Regions from separate parts of the Pseudescherichia sp. genome, predicted to be linked through region 1. Evidence: predicted binding sites of a transcription regulator. Region 1 holds the regulator's gene; the other holds the start of a gene.
What was found. Region 1 encodes Fur, which represses iron uptake genes when iron is present. Its sites were predicted from a motif close to ATAATAATGAGAACNACTATCAA; they were not measured.
Positions count from the first base shown of each region.

Region 2: RTX96_RS11705 (TonB-dependent siderophore receptor) is a predicted target of Fur. The motif match lies at 2,414-2,436, and genes of this name have one in related genera.

Region 1 covers NZ_DAMBWA010000007.1:51,199-56,011, reverse strand. Annotated here, with positions in the region: gene RTX96_RS11180 (SDR family oxidoreductase) at 1-687, shown strand, start outside; gene RTX96_RS11175 (SDR family oxidoreductase) at 707-1,489, shown strand; gene fur (ferric iron uptake transcriptional regulator) at 1,676-2,134, opposite strand; gene fldA (flavodoxin FldA) at 2,424-2,954, opposite strand; gene ybfE (LexA regulated protein) at 3,104-3,397, opposite strand; gene ybfF (esterase) at 3,527-4,300, opposite strand; gene seqA (replication initiation negative regulator SeqA) at 4,471-4,813, shown strand, end outside.
Region 2 covers NZ_DAMBWA010000007.1:166,328-171,140, reverse strand. Annotated here, with positions in the region: gene RTX96_RS11710 (RamA family antibiotic efflux transcriptional regulator) at 1-144, shown strand, start outside; gene RTX96_RS11705 (TonB-dependent siderophore receptor) at 191-2,338, opposite strand; gene RTX96_RS11700 (alpha/beta hydrolase-fold protein) at 2,475-4,043, shown strand; gene RTX96_RS11695 (DUF1158 domain-containing protein) at 4,020-4,277, opposite strand; gene RTX96_RS11690 (YbdK family carboxylate-amine ligase) at 4,346-4,813, opposite strand, start outside.

The DNA of each region.
Region 1 (4,813 bases):
GATCACTCAGAAGAGGTCACAGAGACCGCAGAGCGACTGAGAGAGGAGTACCATGAAAATATCATCTCCTTCGTTGCCGATGTCACCAATGAAGAGCAGGTCACCGAGCTTTACAGGCTCGCGCATCATACCTTTGGCACTATTGATGTCTCTATCCAAAACGCCGGCATTATCACTATCGACCGCTTCGATAAAATGACGCGTCAGGAGTTCGATAACGTCCTCAACGTGAATACCACCGGCGTATGGCTATGCTGCCGCGAAGCCGCAAAGTATATGGTCAAACAGCAGAGCGGACGTCTGATTAACACCTCCTCCGGGCAGGGGCGCGTTGGCTTTATCTACACCCCGCACTACGCCGCCAGCAAAATGGGTGTGATTGGCATTACCCAAAGCCTCGCCCTTGAGCTGGCCCAGCACAACATTACGGTTAACGCGTTCTGCCCAGGGATCATCGAGACCAATATGTGGGACTACAACGACCGTGTCTGGGGCGAGATCCTGAGTACGCCAGAGAAGCAGTATAAAAAAGGCGAACTCATGGATGAATGGGTGCAGGGGATCCCCCTTAAGCGGGCGGGCAAACCTGCCGACGTTGCCGGGCTGGTGGCATTTCTGGCGTCCGAGGACGCGGCCTACATTACAGGACAAACCATCAACGTGGATGGCGGCTTGATCATGTCGTAACACATTTTGGAGTGAAATCATGGATAAATATTTTTCCCAAAGACTGTTTGATTTAAGCGATCGCGTCGCGTTTGTTACCGGGGCAGGCAGCGGTATTGGTCAAATGATTGCTTACGGTTTTGCCAGCGCGGGGGCGAAGGTGGCCTGCTTCGATCTGCGTGAGGACGGTGGCCTGGCGGACACCGTGAGCACTATTCAGGAGATGGGCGGCAGCGCCTTTGCTTATACCGGCGACGTACGCGATATCGCCCATCTGCGCGCTGCCATCGCTGAAGTGAAGACGCAGTTTGGCCGCCTTGATGTGGCGCTCAACGCCGCCGGGATTGCCAACGCCAATCCGGCGCTGGAGATGGAGCCCGATCAGTGGCAGCGGGTGATCGATATCAACCTCACCGGCGTCTGGAACAGCTGCAAAGCCGAGGCGGAGCTGATGCTGGAGAGCGGCGGTGGCTCGATCATTAATATCGCCTCTATGTCAGGGGTGATTGTTAACCGGGGTCTGGAGCAGGCTCACTACAACTGCTCTAAGGCGGGGGTGATCCACTTAAGCAAAAGCCTGGCGATGGAGTGGGCGGAGAAAAATATCCGCGTCAACACGATTAGCCCAGGCTACACGGCGACGCCAATGAACACCCGTCCAGAGATGGTGCATCAGACAAAATCGTTTGAGAGCCAGACGCCGATGCAGCGTATGGCAAAGGTTGAAGAGATGGCGGGCCCGGCGATTTTTCTTGCCGCGGATGCCTCATCGTTCTGCACCGGTGTAGATCTGCTGGTCGATGGCGGGTTTGTTTGCTGGTAACGGGAGATGCTTTTTCGCCCGTTGGGCACAGTGTGGGTTTGTAGGCCCGCGTAAGCGAAGCGCCACCGGGCGTTATTATGTTGACGCTGCAATGCCGGGCGGCACTGCGTTTGCCCGGCCTACGGTCTCGCTCTTCCCATAAAAAAGGGCCACCCTAAGGTGGCCCGTTTTTTGTTACCGTTTCAATCACAGCTTACGCGGCGTCGTTTCATGCGCGTGTTCATTTTCACGGCAGTCGCCTTCGGCACAGTGACCATAGAGATAGAGGCTGTGGTTCGTCAGGCGGATGCCATGCTTAGTGGCGATTTCACGCTGGCGAGCTTCGATAGAGTCATCGCTAAATTCGATCACTTTGCCACAGTCGAGGCAGATCAGATGATCGTGGTGATGCTGCTGAGTCAGTTCGAAAACGGATTTGCCGCCTTCAAAGTTATGACGGGTCACGATCCCGGCATCATCAAACTGGTTGAGCACGCGATACACGGTAGCCAGACCAATTTCCTCGCCCATATCGATCAGTCGCTTGTATAAGTCTTCCGCACTGACATGATGGTTATCCGGTCCCTGAAGCACTTCCAGAATTTTTAAACGAGGAAGCGTGACTTTCAAGCCGGCCTTCTTTAATGCGGTGTTATTGTCAGTCATGCGGAGTCTGTCCTGTTGCTAATCGATCCACTTCCGAGGCGGAAGTTAATGAGAATGACCTTGAGTAAATGCGTCTCATTATAGAATTGCCACTTCTAAATGAAAACTACAAGTCCTCAAGTAAAGTATGCGTATAAAACGTGGCCTCGCCAACAAACAATCGTTGCGCGACCCGTTTGACCAGGGGATATTGTACAGGTATGTACGCGAAAGTTAAAAAATTGTAGCAATTATTTCTATTGCTTTTATCTATCAATAGCGGCGCAGCACGAAGGCCACGCCGTTAACATCAGGCGTTAACGATCTCGTCCAGGTGTAGCTCTTCAGAGATCTGCTTGACCCACTTCTCAACGCGCTCGGCGGTCAGCTCCGGCTGACGATCTTCGTCAATAGCAAGTCCGACGAAGTGGTCGTCATCGGCCAGGCCTTTAGACGCTTCAAAATGATAACCCGCGGTTGGCCAGTGACCTACGATAGTTGCACCGTTGGGTTCAATGATATCACGAATGGTGCCGAGTGCATCACAGAAGTACTCTGCATAGTCCTCCTGATCGCCGCAGCCGAACAGCGCCACCAGCTTACCGTTGAAATCCACCTCTTCCAGGGTTGGGAAGAAGTCGTCCCAGTCGCACTGCGCTTCACCATAGTACCAGGTCGGGATGCCCAGCAGCAGGATATCATAGCCTTCCAGATCTTCTTTGCTGCTCTTGGCAATGTCATGCACGTCGGCAATCTCTTTACCAAGCTGCTTCTGGATCATCTTCGCGATATTTTCGGTGTTACCGGTGTCGCTACCGAAAAAAATGCCTGTAATTGCCATGAGTAAAATAACCTCTTGAAACTTAATAATATGGTGGTGGAGCACAGCCCACGGATAAGGGCAATAATAGCAGAACAGAGCCATACGCGAAATTCGTAATCGTTCGGACTGCACTCTGTGCTACATGAAAGTGTGATTTGACGAGATTTTCAGACGTCGCCCTGGCGATGCAGGGCCTGGAGCTGGGTGAGCAGCAGCTCTTCGATCAGCTCGCTGCGGCTCATCTGCCGGGCATCGGCCAGCGCATTGAGCGCCTCAACGGCGTCAGCGTTCATCTTCAGCTCGACGCGCTTAAGTCCGCGAACTTTATCGCGTTTAAGCTGGTTGCGCTTGTTGATGCGTAGCTGTTCGTCACGCGAAAGCGGATTCGTTTTCGGTCGTCCCGGGCGACGCTCGTTCGCGAACAGATCTAGTGTCGTACGGTCCGTTTGTTCTTTTGCCATGATTTAGGGTGACGTCGGGGAAAACAGGCTGCCAGGGTAACCCTGTGCGATTAGCGCGCCATCATACATCAGCAGAGCAGGGACGCCAACGACCGTAAGCCCTGCCGCGTCCGGTCGCCGGGTTTTTAATCAGCCCGCATCGTTTGCCAGATAGCGGCGGATCGCCCGCAGCACCGCCTCGGGCTTTTCAGCATGCACCCAGTGACCGGCTCCGGCAATCACATGCGCCCGTGCCTGCGGGAACTGGGCCAGCAGCGCATCGCGATGTGCCTCGGTGACGTAGGGCGACTGGCCACCGCGGACAAACAGCGCCGGGCGATCCCAGGCCGGTACGGTCTGCCAGCCAATAATCTCTTCATAGCGGTCCCACAGAACCGGCACGTTGAAGCGCCACTCACCGTCAATGAACGATTTCAGAAGAAACTGAATAACGCCCTCTTCATGCAGGGTCTGACGCATCAGCGCAGCGGCCTGCTGGCGGCTGGTGGCCCCTGCAGCCGTCACCGCCTTGATAGCGGCAAAAATCTCGTCATGACGACGTACCTGATAGTCAACCGGGGCAATATCAATAGCAACCAGCCGATCGATCCGTTCTGGGGCAAGCGCGGTAAGCGCCATTACCGCCTTGCCGCCCATAGAGTGGCCGATAAAGGTGGCCTTTTCGAGGCCCTGCGCGTCGAGGGTATCCAGCAGATCCTGCGCCATCGCCGGGTAGTTCATCTCCGGCGAGCGGGGAGAGAGACCGTGGTTGCGCATATCCACCTGGATGATATCGTGATCGTTTACCAGATCGCGCGCCAGCACGCCGAGGTTGTCCAGGCTGCCAAACAGGCCGTGAACCAGGACAACGGGAGAATTGTTGTGCGGATGTTGTGCAGATTGCGCTCGGGTATTCAATTTCATGGCAAAGTTCTTTTTTTCGCTCTGTCGGGTTAGGGTATTATGTTGACCATTCTACCGCCTGGCTGCAAGGGGTCGACGCGAACCGACTTTTGCCTGACGTTAACCGTTGTTGAGATTTCGCCTATAATCCCAACAGCTTGTATTCAGATAAGATACTCCACTGGATTAAAATGAAAACGATCGAAGTTGATGATGAGCTTTACAGCTATATTGCTAGCCATACCAAACACATCGGCGAGAGCGCATCCGAGATTTTACGCCGGATGCTGAAGTTTACCGCCAACGGCAGCAGGCCAGCGGCCACCGCCCCGAAAGAGGCCGCCATTGTCAACGTCCCGGCCGAAGTGAAGCCGGTTAATCCTGTAAAAGACAAAGTCCGTGCCATGCGCGAACTGCTGCTCTCTGACGAATATGCAGAACAGCGCAAAGCGGTTAACCGCTTCATGCTGGTGCTGTCTACACTCTATTCATTGGATGAGAAAGCGTTTGCCGAGGCGACGGAGTCCCTGCATG
Region 2 (4,813 bases), 120 kb from region 1:
CTGGATACCGATCAGAAGGTATTTGATATCTGCGTAAAGTATGGCTTTGATTCGCAGCAGACCTTTACGCGCATTTTTACCCGCACCTTTAACCAGCCGCCGGGGGCCTACCGCAAGGAGAACCACGGCCAGGCGCGGCATTAGATTTCTGTTGGCCCGGCAGGTCTGCGCCGCCGGGCGGAATGACATCTTACCAGGCGTAGCTAACCGTAGCGGTGGCGGTACGTCCGATGCCCCAGAAGCAGGCGCTGTCGCTGGCGCATGACGCCACGTATTTGGTATCCGCCACGTTATTAACGTTAAGCTGCACCGTAGCGCCTTTCAGGCTGCTGCTTGCCTCCCCCAGATCGTAACTCAGCATTGCATCGTAGAGATCCACTGCCGGAACGTTGAAGGTGTTACGCGCGTCGCCGTAGCTGGTGCCGATATAGCGCATACCGACGCCTGCGGTGAGGCTTTTAAGCGGGCCGGACGGCAGCGTGTAGCTGACAAAGGCCGAGGCCATATGGGTTGGGATCCGCGCCGGAGTTTTCCCCTGGGTGCCTGCCACGGTGGTACTGGCGGTCTCGGCATCGGTGTAGGTGTAAGAGCCAATCAGGTTCAGGCTATCAAACAGGGTAGAGTGGATCTCCGTCTCAACGCCTTTCGATCGCACTTCCCCGGCGTTTTCAAACCAGCCCAGCGAGCTGTTATAGGTCGGGACGTTGCTCTGCTTGAGATCGTAGACCGCCAGCGTCATCAGGGTGCTCTCCACCGGCTGATACTTCACGCCCACCTCGGTCTGCTTGCCGGTGGTGGGTTTGAACGGGGCCAGGCCGGGCGCACGGTTGGTTTGCAGGTTTGGCTCAAACGAAGTGCTGTAGCTGATATAGGGCGAGAGACCAAAATCAAAGGCGTAGAGCAGCCCGGTCCGCCAGGTGAACTTATTATCGTTCTGCTGCACGCTGCCAGCATCGGAGGTGAAGTCGCTGGTGCGCACCTCATCCCAGTCGTAGCGGCCAGAGAGCAGCAGCTCCCAGCTGTTCCAGCTCAGCTGATCCTGCAGATAGAGACCCATCTGGTCCAGATCCTGCTGCTCATCGGAGGCGGTGCTGAAGGTGCTTTCGTCAACGTTAATGCCGTAGACCGGATTTAGCCAGTTCAGATTGTACTGTGCACCTGTACCGCGCTTCAGACTCTGATCGTCCCGGCTGGATTTGTAATCCAGGCCGCCCAGCAGGGTATGGTTCACCTCTGCGGTCGTAAACTGCGCTTCCAGCTGGTTATCGATGCCAAACTCGTCGGTCTGACGCTCCTCATGCTGCGCGCGGCGGGTCAGGAGGGTACTGTTCGGCGCGCTGGTGGCATAGACGAGGTAGCGGTACTTCTGCTTGATGGTGGCGTAGCGTGCATTCTGGCGGAAGGTAAAGACGTCATCGAACTGATGTTCGAACTCATAGCCTACCATCGTCTGCTCGCGCCACGACTGGTTATAGTTCGGATCGCTGACGTTGAAGTCCAGCGGAATGTGCTGGCCGTTGGCGCTCCGTACCGTACCGTAGGCGGGCAGGAAGTTGCGGTAGCCCGCGTCCGGATCCTTCTGGTAGCTGGTGAGCAGCGTAAAGCGCGTCTGATCGTTAGGGTACCAGGTCAAGGCCGGGGCGATAGCCACGCGCTCCTCTTTATAGTCCTCTACCTGGCTGTGCTGGGTGCGGGCGATCCCGTTCAGGCGATAGAGCAGGCGGCCATCGTCGCTCAGCGTGCCGCCGAAATCGAATGTCCCCTCCGCCAGATCATCGTTGCCGGTGCGGAACTGGACGCGATGGATCGCTTCGCTGGTGGGGCGCTTGCTGGTCATGCTGATCAGACCGCCAGGGTTGACCTGACCGAAGAGCACCGAGGCGGGGCCGCGCACCAGCTCGACGCGCTCCAGCAGCCAGGGATCGACGGTGCCGGTTTGCGACGAGGCGGTTGCCCCGAAGCTCAGGCCGTCGAGGAATTTCGGCACGTAGCTGAAGCCGCGCACGAATACCTCATCGTTACGGTTTGAGGAGCCACGATACTCGGTAAAGACCCCTGCCGAGTAGCGCAGCGCCTGAGAGACAGAGGTAACGTCCAGGGCCTGCATCTGATCGCGGGTGATCACCGACACCGACTGCGGCGTCTTCACGAGCTCGGCTGAGGTTTTGGTTGCCGACAGCGTTTTGGTCGCCACGATACCTTTCAGCGGCGCGGTAGGATCCTCTGCCGCGCCCGTGGTGACGACCAGCGTCTCCTCGTTGGCCAGCGCAGGCGTTGCCGCCCCGGCAGCCGCCAAACTCAGTAACCACGTCTGCATTATCTTATTATTTTTAAGCATTTTTATCTGTTCCCTTGCCTGTTTGAGAGCCCTGCCAGCAGAGCAGGGGCGCTATCATTAACGCGCTGAATGATATTGCAAATTATTACCATTTGTATTAGCGTTATTGGCAAATTTTGGTAGGGAAACGCGAATAATGAAGATGGCGGTAGGCGGTTTATTGATAGGCCTGAGTGCATTACCCGCGCTGGCGGCGACCTGTCATGCGCCAGCGATGCAGGGTGAGCAGCAGGGGAAATTCGATGCCAGCGGCGAGGTCTGTTTTCAGCTGCCGCGTTTAGAGGAGAACTATGTGGCGGCCACCCTCTATGGCGTGACCGATGCCCGCCTGCTGGATGGTAATAACCGTCGCCTGCGCACGCTGCTGGAGGATGGCCCACCCGACGGCGAGCAGTCGCTGCTCTTCGCCCTCCCGGTGCAGCAGCCTTCGTCGCTGGTGCTGCACGGGGAGGAGGGGATGCGCTGGCGTTTTAGCTGGCAGATGCACGAGGCGACGCCGCTGCGTCGAACCCAGGTGCTGGAGCCGGTCAGCCCGGCACTACAGCGGCTGGCGGCCCAGCTTGCTGCCGGAGGCTCCAGCGAGACCTTCTGGCAGGCGCGCCAGCTGGCAGGAACCCCGCTGATCGAGCCGGTGGACGCCAGCCACAAGCGCGTCACCTTCCTGTGGCGCGGTGCGCGCAGCAACGTCTTTATTCTCGGTTCACCGGGAGGCGATCACGATCCGCTCTTCCGGCTGGGCCACTCCGACGTCTGGTTCCGCAGCTACGTGGTGCCGAACGATACGGTGATGCAGTATAAGCTGGCACCGGACGTGCCTCAGCTTGCCGGGACCGCCGTGCCGCAGCGTCGCGCCATTCTGGTAAGCGCCCAGGCCGATCCCCTCAATCCACACTCCCTCAGCGAACCGCACAGCGATCGCTGGAAACGCGCTTCGCTGCTCGATCTTACCCCGGCCCGCTACTTCAGCAACGCAGCGATGGCCCAGCCGGTGCGCCACGGCACGCTGACCCGCCATCGGCTGCACAGCGAGCGGCTGAACAACAGCCGGGAGATAACCCTCTACCGGCCGCGCACGGCTCAGCCCGCACGCTGGACGCTGATCCTGTTTGATGGCAAAACCTGGCAGGGGGATTACCACACCGCCAGCGTGCTGGATGCGCTGATCGCTCGCCACGCGCTACCGCCGGTTAACGTGGTGTTTGTTGACAGCCTCGATGCGGCGCGGCGCGGCAGGGAGCTGCCGCCTAATCCGGCCTTCGCCGACTTTATGGCTCACGAACTCGTGCCGTGGCTGCGCCAGCGCGGCGTGGCGCTAACGCGCAATAAAACGGTGGTCGGTGGGGCAAGCTACGGCGGGCTGGCCTCCTCCTGGGTGGCGCTGCGCTACCCGCGCCTGTTTGGCAACGTGCTGAGCCTCTCCGGCTCCTACTGGTGGTCGCCGAAAGGCGAAGCCCCTGGCTGGCTGGCGCGTCAGTACCAGCAGTCGCCGCGCTACCCGGTGCGCTTCTGGGTAGAGGCCGGACGTTTTGAGACGCAAGGTAAAGGGGGCGGGATCTACCGCGACAGCCTGGAGTTTGCCCGAATGCTGAACGAGAAAGGTTACCGCGTCAGCTTTCATCCCTGGTCAAGCGGCCACGACTATGCCGCCTGGACCGAGGCGTTGGTCTATGGCCTGCGAGACTTAACGGGACGAGTGGTTCAGTGAAAACCAGCGCCGCCAGATAAAGCGCAGCACGTAGTACTCGATGGTCCCGAGCAGCAGGAACCAGGCGCAAAACAGCAGGGTATAGAGCTGGCTGGCATCAACCAGATGAAAGGTGGCGATGAGCTGCTGCGTCAGCGCGCCGCCTGGGGAGGGCACAGGCAGCAGCAGGCAGGAGAGGAAGGCCAGCAGTAAGATACCTGCGGCCGTCATCAGGGATTCAAACGGGTGCGTCATGGTGATGTTAATCGTCAGTTAAAACGATATTGTCAGCCATTTGCTATAGGGGCGCAACAGCAAGCGGCCTAATTGGCCGCCCAGATCTCTGCGTGTTTCTGCACCAGCCCAATCAGCGAGCCGCCGTCGGCTACGAAATCGCGCATCAGCTGGTCCTCACTTTTACCACGCCGTACAAACTGGGCCAGCGCTTCCAGGGCGCTGCTGCCGTTCAGCTTGTCGGCGTAGGGGGCAATTTTGTCCAGCAGGCGCTGAATATCCTCGCCGATGGTGACCTGTTCACCGGTATGCACGTCGGTCAGCACCCCGGCAAAGCCGTAGCGGCAGGCCTGGAAGCGGTTGAACTTGTAGAGCAGATAGTCGCGCTCCTGCATCTTGAACGGTCGCTCGGCCAGCAGCCAGTGGGAGATCGCCTGGATGAACCCGGCAATGTTCACCGCATGGCCGAGGGTCAGCGGGGTATCCACCACTCGCACCTCAACCGTACCAAAGTGCGGGCTGGGGCGAATATCCCAGTGCAGATCTTTGATGCTGTC